3 regions of the Desulfitobacterium dichloroeliminans LMG P-21439 genome follow, and region 3 is predicted to be linked to each of the others. Evidence: riboswitches for the same ligand, from Rfam matches in the RefSeq annotation. Region 3 holds a riboswitch; each other region holds the start of a gene.

Region 1 (9,831 bases), 980 kb from region 3:
CCATTAATTCAGCCACTTGAACCAGCTTGGATTCATCATTTTCTACACCCGCTTCATAGCTTAAACGTTCCCCATCAGCTAAGGCTCTAATCGAAGCAGTTAGAAGGGCAACATGCTCCTTATAATACTCCGTCTTCCACTGCGCTTTTTCCGCAGTCTCCAGCAGGGCTTGTGCATGATCAGCCAACTGCTTCGTGGCTTCTAACAGGGCACTTTCTTCAGCTTGGCCATCGATTACCTTTTGACGCAGAGCTGCGAATTCCGGTCCCATGTTTTGGTGTTCGACGATACCTTCCATTAGTTCTTGGAGCTGAGCATAATCTGCATTAGCCAACGCTTGCACCTGGGCCACCTGGTCCGCAGGCACTTCGTTTGTAGGTGGATTGCTAGCTGGCGCAGAAGCCGGAGCCTCATCTCCTCCACAGCCTATAAGACTTAAAGACATAACCGCTATCATAAGGACTACTAATAACTTTTTCATTGATCAATCTCCTCTTCTCATAAATTTCCTTGGCGTAAATACCTTGTTATCAGCATAGCAAAATAAACTTCCTAAAACTGTTGAGGGCGTGAAATGTAGTTTTTTCGTCCTGAAAGTTTGACCAAGATTCAAACTATTCTCTGTTATTATGATAAAATATACTTGGGTTATATTAACACTAGGAGGCATCGTAGTGCTAAAGATTGCTATTTGTGATGATGATGTACAAGAGCTTACTCGTCTTACTAATCTAATGAAAAAATATCAAGCTGAGAAGAAAGCCACTATGAAATATGTGACTTTCTCCAATGCCATAGAACTTTTAGAAACCATGCGTAAAGGTATCTATGATGTCCTACTACTTGACATACTAATGCCTGGAGTAAATGGTATGGAGGCAGCTCATGAAATTAGGCGATTTGACAGTGAGGTAAGAATTATCTTCTTGACATCTTCACCTGAATTTGCAATTGAAAGCTATGCTGTCGATGCTTATTACTATTTACTCAAACCCTGTGCCCCAGAAAAGCTCTACCCTGTTCTGGATAGCCTTTTTCTGGATTCACATAAAGAAGAGGCTGCCTTAAATATTAAGACAGCCTCGGGAGTGATGCGTATACCCTTTAGTAGGCTAGAGTTTTTAGAAGTCATCAATAAGAAGCTATATTTTCACATCAATGATGGCAGTGTAAAAGAAATCTATGGTTCGCTCTCCGACTTTGAGCCTGAGCTACTGAGCCGTGAAGAGTTCGTTAAAGTGCACCGTTCGTGTATCGTAAATATGTGCTGTATACAGGAAATAAACGGCAGAGAACTTATTACATATGCTCATCAAAGCGCTCCTATATCAAGGCTACTTTACGGAAAAGTAAGAGAAGCTTATATGCAATATTTGTTTGTGGAAAAAGGGATCCAACCATAACTTCTCCTACTCATAAACTGTCACCTTTTTCTCTTATCTTAGTGTCCAGTTTATCATACCATTTCCAACCTCCAATTGTTGGGTATGTCTAACAATTGGGTGCAGTTCATCAAAGCTGCTTGTTCCTTTTTCTATATCTGCTATGTCCTCTTCACTTAATTCGACAGACTCGTGATCGGCGCCGGAATTCTGCCCCCGCGGCGGATAAAGTCACGGGAGGAAAAGGGATTAAGCCTAATGACCGGAGCTCCTCCCAACAGTCCACCAAATTCTACCCGCTCGCCGACCTTTTTGCCGATGGCGGGAATGACCCGCACCGCGGTTGTCTTCTTATTAATCATCCCAATAGCTGCTTCATCGGCTATAATACCGGCAATCGTCTCCGGCTCGACATCCCCGGGAATCGCAATCATATCCAAGCCCACGGAGCAGACACAAGTCATAGCCTCCAGCTTTTCAATGCTTAAAGCCCCCTCCTCTACCGCGCGAATCATGCCCGCATCTTCCGAGACAGGAATAAAGGCTCCGCTCAACCCTCCCACATGGGAGGAGGCCATGGCGCCACCCTTTTTCACGGCGTCATTGAGCAAGGCCAAGGCAGCGGTGGTTCCATGAGCTCCGCAGCGCTCCAGTCCCATATTCTCTAGAATTTCTGCCACACTATCCCCTACAGCTGGGGTAGGAGCTAAGGAAAGATCCACAATCCCAAAGGGTACATTAAGAACCTTGGAAGCCTCGCGACCGATGAGTTCACCCATGCGCGTAATCTTAAAGGCTGTGCGTTTAATCAGGTTGGCTATTTCCCCTAAATCCGCTTCCGGACTTTTCTTGACTGCATGGGCCACCACCCCGGGGCCACTAACCCCTACGTTGATCACCGTCTCCGGCTCACCTACCCCATGAAAGGCTCCAGCCATAAAGGGGTTATCTTCCGGCGCATTGCAGAAGACAACCAACTTGGCAGCGGCAATACCATCTTGGTCTGCAGTGCGTCGAGCGCATTCGAGGATGACTTCTCCCATGGTTAAAACCGCATCCATATTGATCCCGGTTTTCGTAGAACCGATATTTACCGAGGAGCAAACTCGTTTTGTTTCTGCTAAGGCTTGCGGAATCGCCGCGATGAGAGCCCGATCTCCTTTGGTTAATCCCTTTTGGACTAAGGCTGAAAAGCCTCCCAGAAAGTTGATTCCCACTACCTCTGCCGCTCGGTCCAGTGCCTTAGCTAAACGCACCATTTCTTCCGGGTTAAAGCTTGAACCGAGAAGAGCGATCGGGGTTACGGAAACCCGCTTGTTGACGATGGGAATTCCATAGCGAGCAGATAGACTTTCACCTACACTGACGAGATGCTCCGCTTGCTGAGTGATTTTATCATAGATCTTTTGTTCCACACGCTGAACATCATCTCCGGCACAATCCAACAAGCTAATACCCATAGTGATCGTACGGATATCGAGGTTCTCATTCTCAACCATCTCGATGGTTTGAAGTATTTCGTGGGGAGCGATATGCATTTTCATCCTTTTACCCCCTTAAACTCGATGCATGAATTCAAAAATATCTTCATGCTGAACATTGACTTTTAACCCACGGGGTTCTCCCTCACTCTGCAGCTGCTTGGTGAGATCCCCTAAAGATACGGACGCTTGGGCGACATCCACAATCATAATCATGGTGAAAAATCCCTGGAGGATCGTTTGGCTGAGATCTAAGACATTGATGGATTTTTCAGCTAAACGTCCGGTCAGCCAAGCGATAATGCCAATCTGATCCTTACCGAGAATGGAGATAATCACTCGGTTGGAAGTTTCTTTAGTACTTTCTAAGCTCATTTCCTTTACCCCTTTTCTTCTTGATTTTCTATCGTTCCCATTTTGAGCAATAAAAAAGAGTCAACTAAAAGTTTGACTCTGGTGAGCAAAGAGAATTCATTTAAGCGGCAACATCTAATGCAAGAATCGTAGCCAAAAGCGCCCAAATCTTTTCTCTGTCCTTTTGCCTGAGAGATTGGACAGTATCTTCTACTGTCTTGCCCCTTCGGCGTCCTTACGGAACTCTCCAGAGTTCTGTCCATTTCCAGTTTACCATCGGTTTTACACCCATGCACTCCTGAGAACTTCATCCAGTCCTATTTACTTATATCGTATTATAAACACAATCACTAAAAAAATGCAAACCCAGAACTGATCTCATAATCTTCACAGTTAATTGTTAGCTAGTGAAAAATAAGTACAATCAAAAACGCAGCTGTTATAATGAAGTTATAGATAATAACTAATAAATTGGAGTTGATAAAAAATGAACGTCATCGCGGTAAATGGTAGTCCACGAAAAAAGTGGAATACTGCAACACTCTTACAAGAAGCGCTCAAGGGAGCTCAATCAGTCGGTGCGGAGACCGAATTGGTTCATCTTTATGACTTAAACTTCAAAGGCTGTATCAGTTGCTTTATATGTAAACAGAGGAACACTAAGTATCTCGGCCATTGCGCCTTAAAAGATGATCTTACCCCTCTCTTAGAGAAAATCCTCATAAGTGATGTCCTGTTGCTGGGTTCCCCAATCTACTTCGGCAATGTTACCGGAGAAATGCGCTCTTTTTTAGAACGGTTGTATTTCTCTAACCTAAGCTATAATGAAGGCCAACGTAGCGTATTTCAAGGCAAGATAGCTTCAGGATTTATCTATACAATGAATCTCCCGGAAAGCAATTCACAGCAGATGGGTTACGAATTCTTATATAATGGCAACGCGCGCAGTCTAGAACTCCTAAATGGACCTACAGAATATCTACTTCCTAGATTCTACGTCAGTACTTCAAAAAGCATAATCAAAGCCTTGATAAATATGCGTTCCTTCGAAATTCAGCTTTCACCCATTGGGTGAAAGAAAAGTGCTCAAAAATATGTTAAATTATCAGCTTTTATGACTCGATATATGGTAAAATAATAGTAAGAAAAGTAGTAAAAAGGGGTTCTAATTATGATTAATAAAATTGATTTCAAAGCTAAGAATCTAACATCAAATGCAGGTCTTTTTCTGCTCCTTGAGAATGCAAAAAGCAATGGGATTTTTGATTTTATTGAAAATGACCTCGTATTTGATAATGACTCAACAAATAAAATCAAGATGAATCATATAAAGACCATGCTCTGCGGTCACTTCATTGGCATTGATAAGTTAGAACGTCTAAAGCTACTTCAAAATGATCCCCTCGTCAACGAGTTTGATATTTCCGTAAAAGAACCTGAAACAGTGTCACGGTTTCTAGGAAACTTCAACTTCAAGACAACCCAAATGTTTAGAGACATTAATTTTAAAGTCTTTAAAAAACTGCTCACTAAAAGTAAATTGACATCCATTACGATTGATATTGATAGTAGTGTAATTAACGTAGAAGGTCATCAAGAAGGTGCGTCAAAAGGATATAATCCTAAGAAACTGGGAAACCGATGCTACAATATCCAATTTGCATTTTGCGACGAATTAAAAGCATATGTTACCGGATTTGTAAGAAGTGGCAATACTTACACTGCAAACGGTGCTGCGGAAATGATCAAAGAAATTGTTGCTAACATCAAATCAGACGATTTAGAAATTTTATTTCGAATGGATAGTGGCTACTTTGATGAAAAAATTATCGAAACGATAGAATCTCTTGGATGCAAATATTTAATTAAAGCCAAAAGTTATTCTACACTCACCTCACAAGCAACGAATTCATCAATTGTATTCGTTAAAGGAGAAGAAGGTAGAGAAACTACAGAACTGTATACAAAATTAGTTAAATGGGAAAAAGACAGAAGATTTGTCGTATCTCGCGTACTGAAACCAGAAAAAGAAAGAGCACAATTATCACTTTTAGAAGGTTCCGAATACGACTACTTTTTCTTTGTAACAAATACTACCTTGCTTTCTGAAAAAGTAGTTATATACTATGAAAAGCGTGGTAATGCTGAAAACTATATCAAAGAAGCCAAATACGACATGGCGGTGGGTCATCTCTTGCTAAAGTCATTTTGGGCGAATGAAGCCGTGTTTCAAATGATGATGCTTTCATATAACCTATTTTTGTTGTTCAAGTTTGATTCCTTGGACTCTTCAGAATACAGACAGCAAATAAAGACCTTTCGTTTGAAGTATGTATTTCTTGCAGCAAAAATAATCAAAACCGCAAGATATGTAATCATGAAGTTGTCGGAAAACTATCCGTACAAGGGAGTGTATGAAAAATGTCTGGTATAATAAGAATATCATCAATAAAATTGAGTGTTGCTCTGTGGATAACTTGCAGAGTTTATTAAGTATCATTGCAGCAAAGATGAAATCAATGATTTATCAAAAATGATTGAAAGGTGGTTGTAAATAATGTTACAATGTGTGAGAAGCAGTCTAAATTCTTCGTGAAATAGTGATTTTTGAAGCTAATAAAAAACACACGTGGAATTTAGGTACATTATTAATAAACTCGAGGATAGTGATAAGATAACCGCGATAGCGGTTGATTTTATCGGCATCCACGTGCATGGTACACCCTCCGGGTACAATCCCGTGCCCATGGGGAGCCTTGCCCCCGAAAACTCCGAACGCCGCATGTGCATACCGAGAAACTTCGATGGCTTGGAAATAATGATCAGTCATACGTTGATCTTCTTGGGGAGTAAGGCGAATATCTCCCTCCAAATGAGGTAGGAAGGGGGGGATGTCGGGGCCTTTGAAATAATCAGGCATGCTCAGAAGGTAGAAATGACGGAGATGATTCTGCAGGAAATCACTACCCATAATAAGATTGCGGAGGACCAATCCGTTCGGTGGAACGGCCATCCCCAGGGCTTGCTCCACTGCATAAGACGCCGCCACCCCATGAACTGAGGAGCAGATGCCGCAGATGCGCTGCGTATAATAAGGCATATCAAAAGCGGATCGACCTTCGAGAATTTGCTCAAAGCCTCGGTAGAGGGTATCCGCGATCAAGGCGTCTTGGATCACTCCGTTTTCTAGATGGGCCTCTACCAACATCGGATTGTGGATTCGGGTAAACGGAAAAACAACCTTCTTCTCCAGTAAGCTCACTCCTCGTTCACTTGTAAAATCAACCGCCCATGTCGATTGGCGGCATCACTTTTGGTCATTGCTGAGATTTCTTGGGCCGATAGGTATGATACGTCTTGGCTTTCTTCAGCTGGATCTTTTTCTTCACCTGGTTCGTCGATTGAATTAGATTCCGATGAAGACGTCCTTTATAAAGTGAGCTTAGAAAATGTCCGCCAATCCCTAGGGTAGCTAAGCCTAAGACCCCTCTACCGATTCGATCGGTTGTTTCGCGGGTTCCTCCGGGGAAGGTGATGTCGGAAAAATGATTGGTAAAAGGCTCCATAAGATCAGGAAACCCGGGCTCGGTGCAGCCGATGCAGGGAGAGTTACAGCCGATTGGCCAGTTGTAGCGGTCGTTCCAGCGACGGATAGGGCAGTCGGCATAGGTGACGGGTCCTTTGCAGCCTACGCGGTAAAGACATTCCTTCTGACCGATATCTGTAGCAAAGATACCTTGGTCGTAGTAACGACGTCGCGGGCAGTTGTTATGAATGGTTTCTCCGTAAAACATTTTGGGACGGCCGAATTTTTCTAGTTCAGGCTCCCCATATAGAGCCAAATGCAGAAGGGTACCCATAATCCAATCCGGATGGGCAGGGCAACCGGAGACATTGATAATTCGGCGTTCGGGGAGGATCGTTTGTGTACCGGTACTCTGGGACGGGTTAGGATACCCAGAGGCAGGCCCCCCATAAGTAGCACAATTACCTATGGCCACGATATATTTAGCTTTTAAACCCAGCCTACGAACCAGGTCCAGGCCTGTGACCATTTGGCCGTTTTCGAGGCCGGCGTAATTATAATGACCATTATCTCTACGCGCGATAGATCCTTGGACAATAAGTATGAATTCATGGGCTAGAGTTTCTTCCATATCCAATAAGACCTTATAGGCTGACTCCCCTTGGGTTTGCATCATGGTCCAGTCATAACGCCATTCAGTGATGTTGGTAAAAATATCGGATAGTGTCGGTGTCCAAATATTATCTAAAGAGATACTATCTCCGGTACAGGTTCCCGTCTCTACCATCAGAATGGGTAGCTTCTTTTTAATATCTCCTTGAGCTAAGGCTTTTTCTAATTCGGGGGTTACTAAGCTGATAAAGTTGCCAAGAATGGCTCCTTTGACGACCAGCTTAAGAAATTCTCGACGGTTCAGCACATCATAACCCTCCTTAAAGGAATATTTTCCCCCAAAGAAGGGCTAATCATTCAAAAAACAAGAAGTGGAGTTATGAAAAATCATAACTCCACTTCTTGTTTGGGTAACGAAGTAGACTGGTCACAAATTCCTGCGTCCAGGAATTTATTACGCAACATCAGGGTACTTTCTACAGATACCTACCAATTTGATGACTATACAAAATATGAGGCCTCAAGGTTCGATGCGAAGCATAAGGCTCAAGTTAGACAGGAGCAGTTTCCGCAGGAATGCCAAAAAGCCTTCGAGCTAGGGGCAAGATTAGCTAATCCCATCTAAGGAGTCCCATTTACTCAAGATCTTGGCCTCCCTAAAAATAAAATGGCTTCATAGTCCAGATGAACTCTTATCAACTTAGAATGTAAAAATACGCCCATCAACGGGCGTATTTTTTGTTAGATCAATTCACGCTTATTAAAAGAAGCCGTTGCAAAACGTTGCATAGCCTTCATTTTGGTCAACCACACGATATGGGCGTCATTCTTTGTATTCTGAAGCATCTGTGGAACAAAGAAGGCCGCGACGGTCTCTGGCTTATCGCCAAGAATATTAAATATCTTCCTGAATTTCTGATCCTCAATCACGGGTGACTTTTCACCGTCCGGGGTTTTAGTAATAAAATCTGTTAGCATCATGCCCGGGGAAAGGCGTCCCACTAATACAGGCTTACCCTCAAGCTCTTTGGCCAGCCCCCTCGTAAAATAGGTCAAAGCACGTTTAGAAGTACCATAAAGAATTGTTTTAACTTGTATCATATCGTTAGAACCGAGACCCTCCATATTCCATAGCTGTCCGCTCCCCTGAGACAACATGTTACTCACTGCAACTTGAGAGCCATAAATCATGCCTTTGATGTTAGTGTCTATCACTGCATCGACATAGTTTGGTTCCGTATCATAAGCAAATTCATGGGGGACGTTTTGTCCAGCGTTGTTAATCCAGTAATCTACTCGCCCCCATTTTTTGACCGATTCCTGCCAAAGGTTTTCTAGTTCTTCTTTTGCCCTTACATTGCAGGGGACGTACAACACCTTATCGGTGAACTCAGCCAGTTCTTGCTTGGCACGTTCAAAGGACTTGTCACTTCTCCCAGAGATAGTGACATTGCATCCTGATTTCAAAAACTCTTTTGCCATGCATAGTCCCACACCCCTAGTACTTCCGGTTATAACTACGGTTTTCATACTCAGCATTCCCTCCGGTCCAATTTGAATTAACTTAATCGAATCTAATCGAATATCTTTATCTTGGTTATTTAAAAACTTTGAAATCCTATCTTTTTAACTATTCCCCACGCGCTGCCTCATGGCTTAACAATGAGCGGATTCTGAACTCCATATTTCTGCAAATGCTTAAGCAGGTTTTCTCTCTGCAGCTTATGGAGATCCTCATAATCCCCATAATGATTAATAATATCATCGGCGAGTCCGGGGATTTCTTTACCTGATACAGGGGTAGTGCAATATTGGCGAATCGAAGGGAGCCATTCAGAACCATCCTTGGCCTGCTCATAGCTGACCAATTGATAGTTTCCCGCCTCACTCCTTTCAAAGGTAATGGCCGAGGGAATAATGCCTCCACTTACTTCCCGAATAGAAGCAGCATTAGCAGTAGTATTCATTATGTAGGTTGCACTGTAGGTAGTCACAAAAACTTTCAGGAAATCCCCTTCCTCAATACTCTTAAATATTTTCGGTGCAACTACTGTGAAGCCTCTTTGTGGCTGGGAATAGTGAGCTGTTTCAGTAGTATAGACGAGCTTTTCCAACTCATCTTTGCCGTCATAAGAATAATCCGGGAGCTTGATTGGCTCTTGCTTAGAAAAGGCAGTATACCACTCTTCAGGAGAAAGCGATTCATCAATTATGGTATTTCTCGCCCCTAAAATATCTTTGCAAAGGCGCATCATGATCTGTCCCCTTAGCCCTTCTGCATTCCCTTGCTCGAATTGATAGAGCATATATTGCAAAGCCTCTTCGCCACCGAATTTCAGGATAGTTTCGTATTCATCCTCATGGGCCCGGATGTAATCCTGTGGATTGGAGGAGCTTAGCGGCGAGGAGATAATGGCATTAAGGCTATGCTCTATATCAAAAGAGGTAGTTTCTTTCGGCTTAATTCCAGCCTCCG
Region 2 (9,831 bases), 750 kb from region 3:
TGATTGGAAAAAGGAAACACTTTACCTTCCTCTTCCACTTTATGAGCAATGCCAAGGCCCTCAAAAAACTCAATCGCTTGATTATTATCAAAGGCTTGCAAAGCCTTCATAGCAAATTGCGGATTCTGACCATGATAATGCGCTAGTTGCAGATCCGTATTCGTTAAATTACAACGCCCATTACCCGTGGCTAAGATTTTCTTGCCGACCCGCTGATTTCTCTCTAAGATAGTAACCGCCGCTCCATCCCGACCGGCTATGACCGCAGCAAACAAACCGGCGGCTCCGCCTCCGATCACGACGACTTTGAGTTGTTTCCCCTTAGGCATTGATATCCCCCTTACGGTGTAAGTCTCTTACTATAATACACCATTTTTAGCGACTAGACTATCTTAGCCTATAGCGCTCGGGCGGAACTGATATATGATCCGTACAAAAAAACCACGGTGTTCCTGTGAAACACCGCAGCTCTTGTCCACTTTATTTTAAGATTTTATGATGCGCAAAGCTTAATCGAGGATAACGTCCAATAAATCTCCATTTCTTAAGCCGAAGGCGTTGCCTTCGTCCGTATCCACATGCATATCTAAGGCATAATTGGAGCTCACTCGGATCAGAACCCGCTCTAGAACTCCTGCCCGTGGTCCATTCACTTGAACCTTTACATGGTCCCCATCTTTTAAACCATATTTCTCAGCATCTTCTGGAGTCATATGGATATGACGAGCTGCAATGATTGTTCCAGCCTCAACTTGGACTTTTCCCGCGGGACCGACAATTTCCAAGCCCGGGGTCTCATTAATATCTCCCGAATCCCGAACCGGGGGCTTTACCCCAAGCTTAAAGGTATCTGTAGCTGCAAGCTCCACTTGAGTGGCCTTGCGAGCAGGTCCTAACACACGCACATTGGGCATCGAGCCCTTAGGTCCTACTAAGGTTACAGTCTCTTCGCTGGCAAATTGACCCGGTTGAGATAGATCCTTAGTCCGAGTGAGTTGGTGTCCGGCACCAAAAAGGATACCGATATGTTCCTCAGAGAGATGAAGGTGACGATTGGAAATTCCGACGGGTACTTGAAAGGTTTTCATGAACATGACCTCCTGGTTAAGTTTCTAGACGTTTTTTATTATGCCTAATACACAACTAATAATTATACTCCATATTTCGCTAAAAATCTGCATCAGAAAATTAGTACTTTAAAATTACTATTCAATACTATTCAATCTTCCACTTTTCGCCAACGGAGATCGGGTTTTCTGGCCGCGCCAGTCTCATCCAAACGGGTCACCAAAGTAGTATAAGGAGCGTTTTTGACCATTTCCACATCATCTTGCACTTCTGCGGCAATTTTTATCATGACCTGGGCAAATTGTTCAAGGGTTTCCATGCTTTCCGTTTCCGTGGGTTCAATCATCATCGCCTCTTCCACGATGAGCGGAAAGTAAATCGTGGGCGGATGATAGCCATAATCCAAAAGTCGTTTAGCGATGTCCAAAGTATGAACACCATAACCCTTGAGGTTCTGTGGGGTGATGACAAACTCATGCATACAGATTCGGTCATAGGGCAGATGATAGTGTTCTTTTAAGATGTTCATCAGGAAGTTGGCATTGAGGACAGCATTCTGGGAGGCTGCAGTCAACCCCTCACCTCCTAAAGCCCGTATATAAGCATAGGCTCTGACCAATACCCCAAAATTAGCTTGGAAGGCTCTGACCCGTCCAATGGAAAGAGGACGGTCTGCATCGAGGGTGAATTTCCCGTCGCTCGTGCGCACTGCCACAGGCTTCGGTAAATAGGGTGCGAGGAACTCTTTGACTCCTACAGGTCCTGACCCTGGACCGCCTCCACCGTGAGGAGTAGAGAAGGTCTTGTGGAGGTTAAGATGGACCACATCAAAGCCCATGTCTCCGGGACGGGCAATCCCCATAATCGCATTGGCATTGGCCCCATCATAGTAAATCAGACCACCCACATCGTGGATAATCTTAGCAATCTCTAAGATATTAACATCAAAAAGACCTAAGGTGTTCGGATTGGTCAGCATTAAGGCGGCTACCTCTTCATTGGCCGCTTGGCGCAAGGCCTCAATATCCACACCGCCACGCTCATTACTAGGTACTTGCACAATCTCAAAGCCCGCCATGGCTGCTGTCGCGGGATTCGTCCCATGGGCAGAATCCGGTACAATAACCTTCGTTCGCTTAAAATCACGCTGCTGTTCATGGTAGGCTTTAATGATGAGAATTCCTGTCATTTCTCCATGAGCTCCGGCTGCCGGCTGGAGAGTAAAGGCATCCATCCCCGTAATCTCCGCCAGATCCTCCTGAAGTTCAACCATCAAACCCAGTGCACCTTGAACTAACCCTTCCGGTTGATAGGGATGAATCTGACTAAAGCCCGGGAGACGAGCCAGTCTTTCATTAACCTTGGGATTATACTTCATAGTGCATGAGCCTAAGGGATAGAAGCCTGTATCCACCCCATGGTTAAAGGTGGACAGTCTAGTAAAATGACGGACCACATCGACTTCCGAGACTTGCGGTAGCTCCGCTTCCCGTTCTCTTAAGAATTCTCTTGGAACTAGGGTCTCTAAAGAGACCTCTGGAACATCACAGGGAGGCAAGCTGACTCCACTCCTACCCTCCTGACTCAGGTCAAAAATTAGCGGTTCTAGTGTTTTCATTGTATCTCCCCCATTCTGGCCACAAGCCGATCGATATCTTCCTTGCTCTTGGTCTCCGTGACGCAGAAAAGAAGATGCTGATTCAGTTCCGGGTAGAAACGGGACAGATCAAGACCGCCGATAATCTTATGCTGCAAAAGCTGCTCATTGATTTTCTGAGGACTGATCTCGGTTTTGATCACAAACTCGTGAAAAAACGGGCCGCTGAAAGCTAAGGACATTCCTGGGAGCTTCCCAATCTCTTGAGCCGCATAATGGGCTTTTTGTAGATTAAGGTGCGCCATCTCTTTGAGACCTTTTTTCCCTAATCCCGAGAGATGAATGGTAAACGCTAGGGCACAAAGGGCCTCATTCGAACAGATATTAGACGCTGCCTTTTCCCTACGAATATGCTGTTCCCGAGCCTGCAAGGTGAGTACATAACCCTTCTTACCGTTTTTATCCTTGGTAGCTCCGACAATCCGCCCAGGCATCCGACGTGTGTATTTCTCACGACAAGCTAAGAAACCAAGATAAGGACCTCCGAAGTTCAAAGGATTGCCAAAAGGCTGTCCTTCGCCCACCACGATATCCGCACCGAGCTCTCCGGGAGATTTGAGTAACCCTAAGGATACCGGGTTCACCGCCATGACCAGCAGTGCCCCCTTGGCGTGGGCTAACTTGCCAATTTCCTCAGCCTGTTCAATAACTCCAAAAAAATTGGGGCTTTGCAACAAGACTGCTCCCACCTCTTGATTAAGCGCTGCTTCTAATTCATCGAGTCTTAGAACGCCGTTGCTGGAGGAGATAGACTCAATTTCTACACCCCGAGGAAGCAGATAGGTTTGGAGTACTTCTCGATATTCCGGATGAAGGGTTTGCGGCACGAGCACTTTCTTGCGACGGGTAGCATCGCAAGCCATTAAGGCTGCTTCAGCTAAGGCGGATGCTCCATCATACATAGAAGCATTGGCCCCGTCCATTCCCGTTAATTCGCAAACAAGGGTCTGAAACTCATAAATCGCTTGCAGGGTCCCTTGGCTGATCTCCGGTTGGTAAGGGGTATAGGCCGTATAAAACTCCGAACGGAGCAGAAGCTGGTCCACATAACTAGGAATGAAGTGCTCATAGGCACCTGCTCCCAGATAAGAGTCATACTCTTCAACGGTGGTATTTTGGGCAGCAAGTCCTTGCATCGACTTCACCAATTCATATTCAGACAAACCTTCCCGAATCTTTAATTGGGCTTGGCGCCGAACGCTTTCTGGGATATCCGCAAAAAGCTCTTCAATGGAGTTGACTCCAATCCGGGCCAGGATCTGTTCTTGCTGGTCCACTGTGTTCGGCACATAATTCATGTTAATGGCCCTCCTCCGCTAGAAACGCTTCATATTCTGCGGCAGACATTAATCCATCTAGATCTTTCAAGTCATCCACTTCTACTTTAACCAGCCAACCCTCGCCATAGGGATCATTATTCAGAAGTTCCGGAGAATCGAGGACCTCTTGATTAAATTCGATGACCTTGCCAGAGACTGATGAGATGATATCCGATACTGCCTTCACAGACTCCACCGTTCCATAAGCTTGCCCAGTTACCACGGTCGTATCGTTCTCCGGTAACTCAACAAAAACTACATCCCCCAAGCTCTCTTGGGCATGTTCCGTGATTCCTAAAACTACCGTATTTCCTTCTACCTTAGTCCACTCATGAGATTTGCTGTACTTTAATTCCACTGGATTCATACATTCATCCTCCTTAATAATGCGGGACTCTAGTCCCTGATTATTGCTTACGTTCGCTGGCATCGACTCAAGTTAGTGGTATGGTGAGATCCCTATTTTTGCCGCTTGTAGAATTGAGAAGGCACAATCTGAGCCTTGACTGCTTTGCCTCGAATCATCACATCGAGTGTTTCTCCTATTTGGGCATATTCCGAGGGAATAAGACCTAAAGCAATGTTTTTATTCAAGGTAGGAGAAAAAGAGCCTGAAGTAATGAACCCAATTTCTTTACCCTCCTTATGAAGAGGATAGTGGGAACGAGCAATCCCCCGCTCGATCATCTCTAGGCCGACGAGCTTACGGGGCACACCTTTTTCCTTCTGAGCCAAAAGAATCTCCTTGCCAATAAAATCCTTTTTCTCCATCTTTACAAAGAAGCCAAGTCCTGCTTCCAAAGGAGTAATATCAGGACCTAATTCGTTGCCGTATAAGGGTAGGCGAGCCTCAAAACGTAGAGTATCGCGAGCCCCGAGCCCGATGGGCTGCACACCTTCTTCACTTCCCACTTCTAAGATTCTCCGCCACATTTGTGATGCCTGTTCAGGGGATAAGTAAACTTCAAACCCATCTTCCCCCGTATACCCCGTCCGTGAAACCAGACAAGGAACGCCATCCACTTCCCCTTGCTTGAACCAGTAATACTTAATTTCCTGCAAATCCATGCCTGTCAACTTTTGCAGAATCCTCTCCGCTTGGGGCCCTTGTATGGCCAATTGCGCATACTCTTGGGAACGATTCACCAGATTCACGGTAAAGTCTTGAGCTTGTTCCTGCATCCAAGCAAAATCTTTATCCGTATTAGAGGCATTGACGACGATTAAGTAATGACTCTCACGAAGCCGATACACGAGCAGATCATCTACGATCCCTCCATCCGGATAGCACATGGGGGAATATTGAATCTGCTCATCCTGCTGGCGGGATAGATCATTGGTAAGTATGTACTGAATAAAGGGAAGCGCATCCTGACCCTCGACCTCCACTTCACCCATGTGAGAGACATCAAAGAGTCCTGCCTGATTGCGCACGGCCTTGTGTTCTTCGATAACTCCTGCATATTGGACAGGCATCTCCCAACCGCCAAAATCAATGAGCTTGGCTCCCAACCTTTGATGTTCTTCATAGAGCGGAGTTCTTTTCAGTTCTGTCACTTCAGCCACCTCCTAAAGTATGAGTATTTGCTAATTCAGCTTAAAAGATGAACACAAATAAAAAAACAGAGGGAATAACGCGTCGCGTTACCTCTGTCCTTTAACCTGAGAGATTACCTTGCGGCTACCCCTTTGGTGTTCTCATCTGAGAAGCTCTCCAGAGTTTCGTCTTCCAGCAGTACTTTTGCCTGAGAGTTTCCCCCAGAATAGATGCGACATTCTGGCCGTTTCTCCTTCGGCGCTCACCTATGAGTCTCTCCTACTGGAATCATTCGAAACCTATTCGATTATCTGCTTTCATTATAGTCAGCTAATGGAGATTCGTCTACACCATTGCCCCTATATTCTAATAATTATTATGTAGAATCAACGATGGTCTACCTCTTAAAGCTTGTGAGCGATACCATTCAGATCATTGCCCACCTGCTGTAATTCTTGAACCATCATAGCGATTTCTTGAGTAGCTTTTGCTTGCTCTTGGGCAATCACATTGTTCTGGAATACACCCTTGACGATTTCCTCCATGGTTTCTTGAAACTTCATCAACAGCTCATTGATCTCATTAGCTGAACGATTGCTTTCGTCGGCTAGCTTTCGAACTTCACCGGCTACCACCGAGAACCCTTTACCCAGTTCACCGGCCCGGGCTGCTTCAATCGCCGCATTAAGTCCTAAAAGATTCGTTTGCTTCGACACACGACGAATAAATTCAGTGACCCCTTCTGTAGCCTTTACTTGCTGCTTAGCCTCTTGGGCGACAGTAGCCACGGTCTGGCTCACACTGGCAACCTCCTCAGAAGAGGCAGCCATTTCTTCCAGGGCTCCTGCGGCTTGCTCTATAGACTCCCCTATATGATCGACATGCTTCTTAAGAATGTCTTTCAGCTCTTCATCACGCAGCAAATAAGCAACCATGGCTGCCGCAACCTTAGCTACAGGAGATACGATGGCAAGAGGTCCTGCAACTCCAAAGGTACCCACTTTCTCTTCTTCTAAAAAAATCGCCAAATTCAAACCCTCACGGACCTGTCCTGAACTATTGGCTTCATCTTCCGCTGTAATTTTGATTTCGTTGATTGAAGTATTCATAATGCGCTGGGCGCCCGTATGTAAAACTCCCAGACGTATCTTTGCTGAGTCAGCGATAATAATGCCTTGGGGGTCACAGACGATGCCATGGTACCCACTTTCCGAGTAAATTAAATCAACAATTCGGTTGGCCAGATTTGCCGTAATTTTTTTCATAATCCCTCTCCCACCTCTGCTGTGCGTCTTAGGGTCAACTCCTTAATGGGCCGTAAAGTATTTAAAAACGCGCAATACTAATACCATTTTTAATAATACTAACTTTTCTAATAATTGTCCATAATTTCGAGGAATTAATTGTGAATAACTACTTTAATTTGGGTTTTAATATAAAGAAAAGACTTACCTGGTAGGTTCCAGGAAGTCTTTTTAGCAACTAAGCAATCAAGTACCTAAGTTTTAAAGATGGCTTACCACCGATGCGCATCTTGGGCATAAGTTCGGATGGTCTTGGTCTTGACCCACTTTAGTATCATAAATCCAGCAACGTTCGCATTTCTCACCGGCTGCCGAGCTCACTGCGATACCAAGCTCTTCCATAGATTCCGCCATGGTGATTCCTTCTGGTTTTCCCTCTCCTGCCTGGTGAACATAAACCTCAGAGACAATAAAAATCTCCGCCAAGTTCGGAATAGCCTTCAAGAATACTTCGAGTTCAGCATTCGGGTAAATCTCGACTCGAGCTGTCAAAGAATGGTTAATTAGCTTATCTTGACGAGCCTTTTCGAGAGCTTTTGTCGCTTCAGAACGCACAGCCAATAGAGTGTCCCATTTCTTCTCCAAAACTTCATCCATCCAGCGGGGATTTACTTTTGGCATTTCCTCGGTTTGGATATTCGAGCCTTCAGCTACGGCGGGGATATATGGCCAAATCTCATCTGCCGTAAAGGTTAATACTGGAGCAATCAGGCGCACAAGAGCATCAAGGACATCATAGAGTACGGTCTGAGAAGCGCGACGCAGAGCGGAATCCTTACCTTCTACATAAAGGCGATCTTTGACGACATCCAAGTAAATAGCGCTCAATTCTACCGCACAGAAGTTATGAACGGTATGATAGACCCAGTGAAATTCATATTTTTCATATCCCTGCAAAACACGGTCGATAACTTTGCCCAGTTGGAGCAAAGCCCAGCGGTCGATTTCCGGCAACTCCTCATAAGCGACCCGATCCTTAACAGGGTCAAAGTCATTGAGATTGCTGAGCAAGAATCTTAAGGTGTTACGGATCTTACGATAGGCTTCCGTCATCTGTTTCATAATCCGCGGCGAGGCTGCAACGTCGTTTTTGTAGTCTGTTGAACAAACCCAGAGTCTGAGGATATCTGCACCCATATCCTTGGCTACTTGTAAGGGATCCACACCGTTACCTAATGACTTGGACATTTTACGTCCTTTTTCATCCACAATGAAGCCATGGGTTAAGACAGCTTTATAGGGGGCCTTGCCATAGGCAGCAACAGATGTCGAAAGGGAGGAATTGAACCAGCCTCGATGTTGATCCGAACCTTCCAGGTAAAGGTCAGCAGGCCAAGCAAGCTCTTCTCGCTCCATCAACACCCCTGTATGACTGGTACCGGAATCGAACCAAACATCCATGATATCGGTCTCTTTGCGGAAGGACTTGCCACCGCAGGAGCAAGCGAAGCCTTCCGGCAAGAATTCTTCAGCCGGACGGATAAACCAGGCATCTGAGCCTTCGGCACGGAAGATCTCTTGAACCTTGGCGATGGTTTCATCGGTGATAATCTCTTTTCCACAATCCTCGCAGTAGAAAATGGGAATGGGCACACCCCAAGTCCGTTGACGTGAAATACACCAGTCTCCCCGATCTGCCACCATGTTATAGATGCGGTCTTTACCCCAGGCGGGAATCCATTGGACATGATCAATTTCGGTCAGAGCCTCTTTGCGGAAACCATCAATAGAGGCGAACCATTGCTCAGTTGCCCGATAGATGATGGGGTTCTTGCAACGCCAACAGTGAGCATAGCTATGCTTAATCTTAGCCTCATGAACCAAGGCATGGAGATTCTTGAGGTCTTCAATAATCACCGGATTTGCCTTATCTACCTTCATGCCGGCATAGGCCCCGCCTTCGGCAGTAAATTTCCCTTGATGGTCAACAGGGCAAAGGACTGGCAGGCCATATTCCTTGCCCACATTAAAGTCTTCTTCCCCATGTCCAGGAGCCGTGTGTACACACCCGGTTCCTGCTTCCAAGGTTACATGATCCCCAAGGATGAGCACGGAATCCCGATCGATGAAAGGATGTTTAGTAATCACGCCTTCCAGTTCTTTCCCCACAAAGCGCTTTTCAATAGGCAGTTCTAAATTCCAAGTCGAGCGAAGGCTATCTAATAGCCCCTCTGCCACAATCCAATGTTCATTTTCTACCTGAACCTGTACATAGGTAAATTCCTCATGCAAGGTAATCGCTAAATTTGCCGGAAGCGTCCAGGGGGTTGTGGTCCAGATGATGACAAAAGTGTTTTCATCCGTAAGGATGCCCTTGCCTTCCTTGACAGGAAACTTCACAAAAATAGCATCCGAAGTTTTCTCTGCGTATTCGATCTCTGCTTCAGCCAAAGCCGTTTCGCAAGAGGGGCACCAATAGACTGGCTTCAAGCCCTTATAGATATAATTCTTACGTGCCATTTTACCAAAGACACCGATTTGGGCGGCCTCATACTCTTTTTCCAAAGTCAGATAGGGGTTTTTCCAATCTCCCCGTACACCCAGCCGTTTAAATTGCTCACGCTGAATGCTGACATAATTTTTAGCGTACTCTTTGCACATTCTGCGGAACTCAACCACAGAGACCGCATGGCGGTTCACCCCTAACTTTTTAATGACCTGTTGCTCAATGGGCAAACCATGAGTATCCCAACCGGGAACATAAGGGGCATCAAAGCCAGCCATGGTTTTATATTTGACGATGATATCTTTGATGACTTTATTTAAAGCATGGCCAAGGTGAATATCCCCATTGGCGTAGGGCGGTCCATCATGGAGAACAAACTTCGGACGTCCGTCCCGTGCTTTTTGCACTGTTTCATAAATGTCGAGATCTTCCCATTTTTGCAAAATTCCCGGTTCCCGCTGGGGGAGATTACCACGCATAGGGAACTCTGTTTCCGGTAA
Region 3 (9,831 bases):
AGGTTGGCATGCCTCCAGAGCTAATCTATAAAACACTCGTCACACGAGGGGATAAAACAGGTATTCTTGTGGCTTGCATCCCTGCTCATTATGAGCTTAATCTTAAAGCTTTAGCGCAGGTTAGTGGCAACAAAAAGGTTGAAGTTGTTGCACTCAAAGAAGTACAGCCTTTGACCGGTTATATCCGAGGTGGTGTATCACCCTTAGGTACCAAGAAGAAGTATCCCGTATTTTTTCAGGAAGATATCTTGATGCACGAGAAAATCGCCATCAGCGCAGGGACACGGGGACTGCAAATCTATGTTCGCGCCCAAGATTTGCTTAAAGCCACACAAGGACAAGTAGGTGCAATTGCGCATTTTGCTACTTTAGACTAAATAAAAGCTGTAGAGCAGTACCTAAGGGGAGGATAGTGCAATGAAGGTTAAGATCATCCAAGCCTTTCGGCAAGGTGGACTGGAAAAGAAACTAAACCACTTTTTGCAAGAGAATGAGGGCAAGATTGAAATTCTTGAGATTCAATGGAAAGCCTTCTTGGAGCATTACGTTCTGATCCTCTATAAAGAGAAATAAGAATGCACAAAGAGGCGTTGCCTCACGAAGAATCCTTCGTGGGCAACGCCTCTTCTATTTCCATTGAAGTTCAATGAGTTACACCGACTATCCCATATTAATGCTCACATTGCCGCCTTATTTGATGACAAAGGAGCTCTTCAGAGAAACAATTAGGTTAAACACTAACTTTTCAGGAGTCGTATATTTTGGATCAACGTTAAAGTAACCATGACGGGGGAATTGGAACTTATCCTGTGGTCTTGCCGCTCTCATATGGGGTTCGACAAATCCTTGTAAGATTTCCAAAGAGTTGGGGTTGAGATAATCCAAGAAGGTTTTCCCTTCCTCTTCTTCCCTATCATCAAGGATTAACGCATCATAAAGGCGAAACTCAGCAGGAACTGCCTGAGTAGCTTCTACCCAATGAATAGTTCCCTTTACCTTACGCCCGGTGAATCCGGTGCCACTTTTAGTTTCCGGATCATAAGTACAATGAATCTCTACAATAGTACCCACTTCATCCTTAATGACCTCTTCACACTTAATGAAGTAAGCATCAATTAAGCGCACCTCGTTACCCGGATAAAGTCGATGGTATTTTGGCGGAGGTGTTTCCATAAAATCATCTTGTTCTATGAAGATTTCGCGAGAGAAAGGAATCTGGCGTTTGCCCATCTCTGGATTCTCTTTATTATTATCGGCATCCAGCATCTCCACTTGACCCTCTGGGTAATTGGTGATGACGATTTTCAAGGGTCTGATCACCGCCATGGGTCGAGGTACTCTGAGCTTCAGGTCCTCACGAATAAAGTGCTCCAACATTTTTGAATCAACTAAACTTTCTGATCTGGCCACACCGATGGCTTGAGCAAAGGCACGAATGGCCTCTGGGGTATAGCCCCGACGTCGCAATCCTGAGATGGTCGGCATCCTAGGATCATCCCACCCATCCACAACTTTCTCATCCACCAGCTGTTTTAGTTTACGCTTGCTCATAACTGTATTGGTCATATTCAAGCGGGCAAATTCATATTGATGCGGGGTATTTTCCATCTCACATTCCCTTACCACCCAGTCATAGAGAGGACGATGATCCTCAAACTCTAAGGTGCAAATGGAATGAGTTATTCCTTCGATAGCGTCTTCCAAAGGATGGGCAAAATCGTACATGGGATAAATACACCAGGTATCCCCTGTATTATGATGGCTTGCATGGGCAATCCGATACAACGCCGGATCACGCAGGTTGATATTCGGTGAGGACATATCAATTTTCGCCCGCAGAATCTTTTCTCCGTCCTTAAATTCTCCTTGCCTCATTCTTGCAAATAGGTCGAGGTTCTCTTCCACGCTTCGGTTCCGATAAGGACTTTCTTGACCAGCTTCCGTCAGGGTACCACGGCTTTTACGCATCTCTTCAGCTGTTAAATCGCAAACATAAGCCTTACCCTTCTTAATCAAGAGCACTGCCCTTTTATGCATCTCCTCAAAATAATCAGAGGCGAAGAAAAGATTATCCCATTCAAATCCCAGCCACTTTACATCTTCTTTAATTGACTCGACGTATTCCGTATCTTCCTTGACCGGGTTAGTATCATCAAAACGCAAGTTTGTTTTCCCTTTAAATTCGTCACCCAAGCCAAAATTTAAACAGATGGATTTTGCATGTCCAATATGTAAATACCCATTAGGTTCGGGGGGGAACCGTGTATAGATATGATCTACTTTTCCTGACCGCAGATCCTCAAGAATTATATGACGTAGAAAATTGGAAGATTTGTTTTCGTTGTCCATGGATATCAACCTTTCCTGTAGAATGTTCTAAGGCCTATAAATCATAGTCTCCGGCAGCCTCAGGTTGATAAACAATCTTTTCGACTTTGAGGCGAACCACGCCATCAGGGACTTTCCAGTCAATGGTATCCCCTTGACGATAACCAAGTATAGCTGTCCCTACAGGGGCAAGGACGGAAATCTTATCCTCCAATAAATCAGCATCCTCAGGATAAACCAAGGTATATGTAGTTTCTTCTCCTGACTCCATATCCTTAAGCATTACTTGGGTATTCATAGTAATGGCATCACGAGGAATTTCTGCAGAGGATACCACATCCGCATTATTCAATTCCTGCTCAAGATTTTTTAGGTAATCCTGGTTTTTAGCGCTGCCAAACTCTCTCTCCTTATTGATAAGTTTTAAGAGACGCTCCTGATCAACGGCTGTGATACTAATTTTCCTTCTCATTTCTCCTGAACCTTCCTTTTCTTGTGATAAATATAGAGCGACTATCGCCAGATAGCCGCTAATAATGGTTATGAATTTCGAAAAAAAGGGATTACACACTGTCCTTAGTATATACTATTTCCTAAAATAAGTAAATATCTGTAGTCGCAATATCTACTTCCTCTATGCTACCTCCATGGTTTATTGGCATCCTTCTGTGGATTTCAGGCAAGTCATCGAGTTAGGATGCACTCGAAAAATTATTTTTTACTTACAGCTCTTCTTCTTAAAATATCTTGAATAAAATGGATAGTTTATTTATAATAATAAATATCTCCTTAAAGATGCTGAACAAATCAGAAAAGTCAGATAATCATTAACTTAATATTTGCTGGATGAGATTTACGGGAGAAGGGCTCACGCCCGCCGAAGAAGCAAAACTTTCAGGTGACAGGAACCTGTCGAAGACCGGAAATTGACAGCACTCTGGAGAGACTCAATTAAGGGCGCCGAAGGGGCAATACAATGATGTGTTGTAAATCTCTCAGGCAAAAGGACAGAGGTTAACTAGGGATTGCTATTAAGCATTCTCCTATTTTGCACCCATCATCCGCCTACTCAGAGTCAATCACTACGATTGGCTCTTTTTTATATAGAAAGCGCAACCCCGTTTGGTGGTTGCAGGGGCAGATACCTAGATTAAAGGAGGAGAAAAAACTATGGAGGCCTTGCATAACTTTATCATCTGGTTGAACGGCTACCTCTGGGGACCACCGATTCTTGTTTTGCTGTTTGGTACGCACTTATTCCTCACCTTCCGTACTCGTTTCATACAGAGGTATATTTTCAAAGGGATTAAACTTTCTCTCACGAAGGACCCAGATGCTGCTGGAGATGTCAGCCAATTCGGGGCCCTGACGACTGCTCTGGCGGCAACCATCGGTACCGGTAATATCGTCGGCGTAGCAACGGCAGTTGCCCTGGGTGGCCCCGGCGCTGTGCTTTGGTGCTGGCTGACTGGGGTATTCGGTATTGCCACCAAATATGGCGAGGCCTTACTTGCTGTAAAATATCGGGTCAAAACATCGGATGGCACTATGCTCGGCGGTCCTATGTATGCCCTAGAAAGAGGCCTGGGCATGAAATGGCTCGCGGTTCTGTTCAGCATCTTTACATCCATTGCTGCCTTTGGTATTGGTAATATGACTCAAGCTAATTCTATCTCCGGTATGCTGGATAACCAATTCCAGATCAATCCCATTATTACGGGCATTTTCTTAGCTTCCCTGACAGGAATTGTCATCATTGGCGGGGTAAAATCCATCGCTCGCGTCTGTGAAAAGTTCGTCCCCTTTATGGCGATTGCCTACGTCCTAGGTTGTATCATCATTCTGATTATGAATTCCCAATACGTATGGCCTGCCGTTACTTTGATTTGTGAATCCGCCTTTACTCCGACCGCTGCCGGCGGCGGCTTCGTCGGTGCCAGTGTCATCATGGCCGCTCGTTATGGTATCGCCCGCGGTCTTTTCTCTAATGAATCCGGTTTAGGTTCCGCTCCCATCGTGGCCGCAGCTGCTCAAACGAGAAACCCAGTTCGTCAAGCTCTCGTCTCGGCTACGGGAACCTTTTGGGATACCGTTGTCGTGTGCTTAATGACCGGTCTGGTTGTCGTCAGCAGTATCATCAAAAATCCAACCGCTGCAGAAGGGTTAAAGGGTGGCGATTTAACAACGATGGCCTTTAATGAGATTCCTGTCGTTGGTTCAATCGTTTTAACCTTTGGACTCTTAACCTTCGTATTTTCGACAATCCTCGGTTGGTCTTATTATGGTGAACGAGCCGTTGAATACCTCTTGGGCAAAAAGGGTATTCTTCCTTATCGCCTTCTCTGGGTACTAGCCGTCTTCCTGGGCTCGATTGTCACCCTCCAATTCGTCTGGGATCTTGCTGATGCCATGAACGCAATGATGGCCATTCCAAACCTTATAGCCCTCTTGCTTTTAAGCGGTGTGATTGTATCAGAGACGAAGAAGTATCTCTGGGAAGATTGTTTGGATGAAATCTCAAAGGAGCCTATCCCTGTCATCGAGAATAAATAATCACTGAAAATAGTTCTGATTCTAACAAAGAAGGGTCCTGATTTACCTAGTGTAAATCAGGACCCTTTCGCTTTTAATTCTCCATCGGTGAGGTCAGACAATTGCTCATTAGGTCTTGGAACCCGGCAAAATCTCTAGCCAATAATTGTCGGGATCGTTAATAAAATATATCCCCATCGCTTCATTTTCGTAACAGATGCAGCCCATCTTTTGATGATGCTCATGAGCAGCTTCGTAATCATCCACCATGAGGGCGAGATGAAATTCATTTTCACCAAGATTATAGGGTTCATTCCGGTCTCTTAGCCAAGTAAGTTCCAGGGTATGGGTACTTACTCCGTCACCTAAGTAGACGAGGATAAATTCACCGCTTTCCGGGGCAATTCTCCTTACTTCCTTGAATCCTAGGGCTTCTTGATAGAAAGCTAGGCTTTTCTCGAGATTCAGCACATTAAAATTATTGTGGGTAAATTTAAACTTCATAGCATAATCCCCCTTTTTTCATGTTGACTTATCTTCATATTGCACCCTCATCCATAGTGTAGTAATTTTTAAGAGAGAACACAAACATCTTTTTAATATCTAAGGAACGGAGGCGTCTCATGAAAACTCCTGTAAAAAGCTTTGGCTTAACCATTGAATATATCCGTCACAGTGGTTTCATAGTGGAGTCAGACCAGTCCCTTCTGGTCTTTGACTATTATGAAGGTCCCATCCAATTCCCAGCGACTAAAAAAATCTATGTCTTTACGTCCCATGTCCATCAGGACCATTTCAATCCGGAAATATTCCTATGGCAGAAAGAGCATCCCCATATCCACTATATTTTGAGCTCGGACATCAAGGGGAATCCTAATCTTCCCCCCTCTACCGAAAACATTACCTTCCTTTCACCCTATGATGAGACCCGTTTAGATGATCTTAGAATTAAGGCCTATGGCTCCACCGATGCAGGGATTTCTTTTCTCGTGGAACATGTTGACCCAGAGGGGTTCCGTATCTTTCATGCTGGGGACCTCAACTGGTGGCATTGGTGGGGAGAGCCTCCGGAAGCTATTGAAAACGCCGAGAGGATATTCAAAGAAGAAATCGCCAAAATAAAAGGTGAGTCCATTGATTTAGCCTTCTTCCCGGTCGACCCCAGATTAGAGCAGTATTACTCCATTGGTGCTGAGTATTTTATTCAGGAGCTTAAGCCTCACATTCTTGTCCCCATGCACTTTTGGGATCAGTATGAACCCCTTCAAATTTTCGCCCAAAAATTAGCCTCTTCACCCACCCATATCCTCACCATAACCCAACCTAATCAGATTTTTACAATTTAATTATCCATGTGTTGATGCAAAGAAAACTCACATAGGTAGTCGATGGGTTCTAAGGATACCATCCCAATCGCTTCGATGGTTATATCAATAGGCTGAAAAATCTTGAGAAGCTCTCTCAGAACCTCTGGAATCTCCCCTATTGGAGTCTCTAAGGAAAGAGTGCAATGGGGGTACCAGTCTTGGGGTTTATAATAATCCCAGCTATGCTCATCCCATGCCCCCAGCATTTTGTGTAAATCTCTGTGGATCTGGAAAAGCTTATCCGGTAAGTTAGGTGCCAAGAAGATCGCTCCCTTATTATGAGGAAACATCCCCACTTGCAGTAGCTTTAGCGAAAAAACTGGCACTGTCTCGGCAAGATGCATTAACTGCTCTCTCGCTTGGGCTAAATCCAGCTCATCAAATATGGCTAAGGTAATATGGGGTCTGCCATTTAGACAGGACATGCACTTGCCAATCCCTAAAAGGGACAAGGTTTCCCAGATATTGATAATGGACTTTTCCGCCTCTTCATTAAAATATAGATTTATTGCATAGCTCATTAAAGGCCTCCTTTATCTGGTCAATTAACTATGTTGAATATCCCCTATAAGTCGACTAGCTCAGTCTATCGATCTTTTTTAAGGAGATATTATTATTAATAACTTTACTTCTATCATTATAAAATAGTATAGTATAGAGTGGTTGTAATTTTGCAAAACTTAGGCGAGTAAATACTCTTATAGAGGAGAGATTATAGTGAAAAGAGTCGTTGGCACCGTAGTACGTGGACTTCGTGGACCGATAATTAATAATGGGGATAACATAGAGCAAATAGTCGTTGATACCGTTTTAAACGCTGCAAAGGTCGAAAGCTTTTCTATTGAGGATCGCGATATAGTATCGATCACTGAATCCATTGTAGCACGTGCCCAAGGCAATTACGCAACAATTAACGATATTGCTACGGACATCAAAGCCAAATTCGGCGATGAGACTGTCGGCATTATCTTTCCGATTCTCAGTCGCAATCGGTTTGCAGTCTGTTTACGGGGTATTGCTAAAGGTGTTAAGAATGTGGTCCTGATGTTGAACTATCCTTCCGATGAAGTAGGCAATCATCTTGTGAGCATTGATGAACTGGATGCCAAAGGTATCAATCCATGGACCGATGTCTTGACTGAGGATGAATTCCGCGAACATTTCGGGGATTGCAAGCATCCCTTCACTGGAGTTGACTATATCGACTACTACAAAAAACTAATCGAGGCTGAAGGTGTTACCTGCCAAGTCATTTTTTCTAACAATCCCAAAACTATTCTAGACTACACCAAGAACGTGTTGACTTGTGATATACACTCTCGTTTTCGAACCAAGCGCATCTTAAAGGGCAGTGGAGTGGATAAAATCTATGGCTTAGACGATGTACTGGCGAAATCCATCAATGGTAGCGGCTTTAACGATAACTATGGTCTACTCGGCTCAAATAAAGCCACTGAAGAAAGCGTGAAATTATTCCCCAACAACTGTCAACCCATCGTTGATGGCATTCAAGCTAAAATCAAGGAATTAACTGGCCAAACCGTTGAAGTTATGGTTTACGGCGATGGGGCCTTCAAAGATCCCGTCGGGAAGATTTGGGAATTGGCGGACCCAGTCGTATCACCGGCCTACACTGGCGGGCTCGAAGGTATTCCTAACGAAGTGAAACTGAAATATTTGGCAGATAACAATTTCTGTCACCTAAGCGGTGAAGAACAGCATCAAGCCATATCGAAATATATTGAGAATAAATGCGATGATCTGGTCGGTGCCATGGAAGCACAAGGGACTACCCCCCGCAAGCTTACGGATCTCATCGGTTCCCTCTCCGATTTGACCTCCGGCAGTGGCGATAAGGGAACCCCCATCGTCTATATTAAGGGGTATTTTGATAATTATACAAAGTAAACGGTATTTATTGTTTAAGGATGATTGAGATAATCAATTATTTAAGCGCAAACTGGCCTCTAAAGGAAGATTTACCGACTTTGGTTTTTTTGCACGGAGCGGGTTGTCAAGCAAAAGCTTGGCAGCCGCAGCTTTCAGGGCTAGCTACGGTGGCCAATACAATAGCTATCGATTTACCGGGGCATGGCGGCAGTGAAGGCCCTGCCCTAGATAGTATTCCTGCTTTAGCAGAAGCGGTGAGGGCTTTTCTGCAGGAAATTAAGGCCACAAGACCCATACTCTGCGGACTCAGCATGGGTAGCGCTATTGTCCTGCAATATTTACTGGATTATCCTGATTCAGCAGTGGCGGGAATTGCCATGGGGGCAGGTGCTCGCTTAAATGTGGCCCCGTTGATCTTTCAAACTATAGCTAAGGATTATGCTGGTTTTGTGGCTTTAATGGGACGGCTGGCCTTTTCCCCTTCAGCTAAACCTGAAGCTGTTCAGGAAATATCCCAGCTTATCATGTCCTGTCCGCCGGAGGTTACTGCGGCAGATTTTACAGCTTGCCACAGCTTTGACGTGCTCCAACGGGTGGAAAAAATAGAACATCCTTTATTAATTATCTCCGGTCAGGAGGATAAGATGACCCCTCCCAAATATGCGGAGTTTCTGGAAAAGCAGGTAAAGAGGGGGATTCTTTATCATCTTCTTGGAACCGGGCATATGATTCCAAACGAAAAGCCCTTGAAAGTGAATAAGCTCATCGGGGATTTCATTAAGGGATTTTTATGAACTTTAGAATCTATCTACCTAATAATAAAATCGAGAATTTCTATCGAGATGCTATCAAAGAATATGAAAAGCGCTTGGGCCGGTACTGTAAGATTCAGGTTGTGAGATATAAAAGTGATGAGCAACTGATTAAACTCATTCCTGACAAGGCACATCGACTCTTGATCTCAGTGAACGGCGAAAAAATAACCTCTGAAGGGCTCGCGAGCAAAATAAGTGAATGGGGACTATCCGGCATAGCTGATATCGCCATCATTATTGGCACTACCCTTCCGCATGATGAAGTGCTTGCCCTTAGCTCCGCGGAGATGGCCTTAGGACTCCAAGCAACCGTTCTCTATGAACAGATTTATCGATCCTACCGCATTATTAATAATCAGCCTTACCATAAATGAAAGAGGATGACTTTTCGAAGTCATCCTCTTTCATTTATGGTTTGTTTATTATAACCGCACGATAGATTTGTTCCAGCACCATCAGTCGCATTAGAGGATGGGGAAAGGTCAAGGGTGAAAAAGACCAGCGATAATCGGCTCTATGTCGTACTTCGCCTGAAACACCCAATGAACCGCCAATAATAAAGGTACTGCTATACTGCCCTTTTAAGACCAGCTGATCAAGATATTCAGATAGTCCCGTCGAAGAAAACCCTTTCCCTTGCAAATCGAGTAGAATGACATGCTCCTGAGGGCCAATCCCTTTCAGGATCCTTTCTCCCTCTTTGCTCTTTACCCGTTCTTCATCGGCAAAAGAGAGCCGCTCCGGACAGGGCTCATCGGCTATCTCGACAATCTCCAAATGAATCGAGGTGTTTAGGCGCTTGGTATATTCCTTAATACCATCAACAAGAAATTTTTCGCGGATTTTTCCTACGGCAATAACCTTGATCTGCAGCATTGATAGACTCCTCTAATAACAAT

Evidence for each region. Region 3 has a riboswitch for glycine ahead of DESDI_RS16900 (alanine/glycine:cation symporter family protein). Riboswitches for the same ligand answer to the same signal wherever they lie in the genome.
Region 1: another riboswitch for glycine. It lies ahead of DESDI_RS04340 (ACT domain-containing protein); the one in region 3 lies ahead of DESDI_RS16900 (alanine/glycine:cation symporter family protein).
Region 2: another riboswitch for glycine. It lies ahead of gcvT (glycine cleavage system aminomethyltransferase GcvT); the one in region 3 lies ahead of DESDI_RS16900 (alanine/glycine:cation symporter family protein).

What each region holds. Positions count from the first base shown of each region.
Region 1 is NC_019903.1:930,537-940,367, reverse strand. Features, by position in the region: gene DESDI_RS04355 (hypothetical protein) at 1-481, opposite strand, end outside; gene DESDI_RS04350 (LytR/AlgR family response regulator transcription factor) at 675-1,403, shown strand; gene DESDI_RS04345 (PFL family protein) at 1,559-2,926, opposite strand; gene DESDI_RS04340 (ACT domain-containing protein) at 2,939-3,238, opposite strand; glycine riboswitch at 3,384-3,478, opposite strand; gene DESDI_RS04335 (flavodoxin family protein) at 3,705-4,292, shown strand; gene DESDI_RS04330 (IS1380-like element ISEcp1 family transposase) at 4,389-5,651, shown strand; partial or broken gene DESDI_RS04325 (nickel-dependent hydrogenase large subunit) at 5,859-6,479, opposite strand; gene DESDI_RS04320 (hydrogenase small subunit) at 6,535-7,662, opposite strand; partial or broken gene DESDI_RS17805 (flavodoxin family protein) at 7,825-7,980, shown strand; gene DESDI_RS04310 (SDR family NAD(P)-dependent oxidoreductase) at 8,097-8,885, opposite strand; gene DESDI_RS04305 (DUF5301 domain-containing protein) at 9,005-9,831, opposite strand, start outside.
Region 2 is NC_019903.1:2,827,294-2,837,124, forward strand. Features, by position in the region: gene DESDI_RS13410 (BaiN/RdsA family NAD(P)/FAD-dependent oxidoreductase) at 1-329, opposite strand, end outside; gene pduL (phosphate propanoyltransferase) at 510-1,088, opposite strand; gene gcvPB (aminomethyl-transferring glycine dehydrogenase subunit GcvPB) at 1,220-2,686, opposite strand; gene gcvPA (aminomethyl-transferring glycine dehydrogenase subunit GcvPA) at 2,683-4,023, opposite strand; gene gcvH (glycine cleavage system protein GcvH) at 4,025-4,411, opposite strand; gene gcvT (glycine cleavage system aminomethyltransferase GcvT) at 4,504-5,601, opposite strand; glycine riboswitch at 5,691-5,766, opposite strand; glycine riboswitch at 5,768-5,873, opposite strand; gene DESDI_RS18440 (sugar diacid recognition domain-containing protein) at 5,986-6,846, opposite strand; gene ileS (isoleucine--tRNA ligase) at 7,087-9,831, opposite strand, start outside.
Region 3 is NC_019903.1:3,575,050-3,584,880, forward strand. Features, by position in the region: gene ybaK (Cys-tRNA(Pro) deacylase) at 1-377, shown strand, start outside; gene DESDI_RS18150 (hypothetical protein) at 418-573, shown strand; gene DESDI_RS16890 (glutamine--tRNA ligase/YqeY domain fusion protein) at 691-2,349, opposite strand; gene rnk (nucleoside diphosphate kinase regulator) at 2,384-2,800, opposite strand; glycine riboswitch at 3,175-3,250, shown strand; glycine riboswitch at 3,256-3,349, shown strand; gene DESDI_RS16900 (alanine/glycine:cation symporter family protein) at 3,499-4,881, shown strand; gene DESDI_RS16905 (VOC family protein) at 4,990-5,364, opposite strand; gene DESDI_RS16910 (MBL fold metallo-hydrolase) at 5,484-6,206, shown strand; gene DESDI_RS16915 (2'-5' RNA ligase family protein) at 6,203-6,748, opposite strand; gene DESDI_RS16920 (coenzyme F420-0:L-glutamate ligase) at 6,945-8,135, shown strand; gene DESDI_RS16925 (alpha/beta fold hydrolase) at 8,156-8,911, shown strand; gene DESDI_RS16930 (23S rRNA (pseudouridine(1915)-N(3))-methyltransferase RlmH) at 8,908-9,306, shown strand; gene rlmH (23S rRNA (pseudouridine(1915)-N(3))-methyltransferase RlmH) at 9,341-9,808, opposite strand.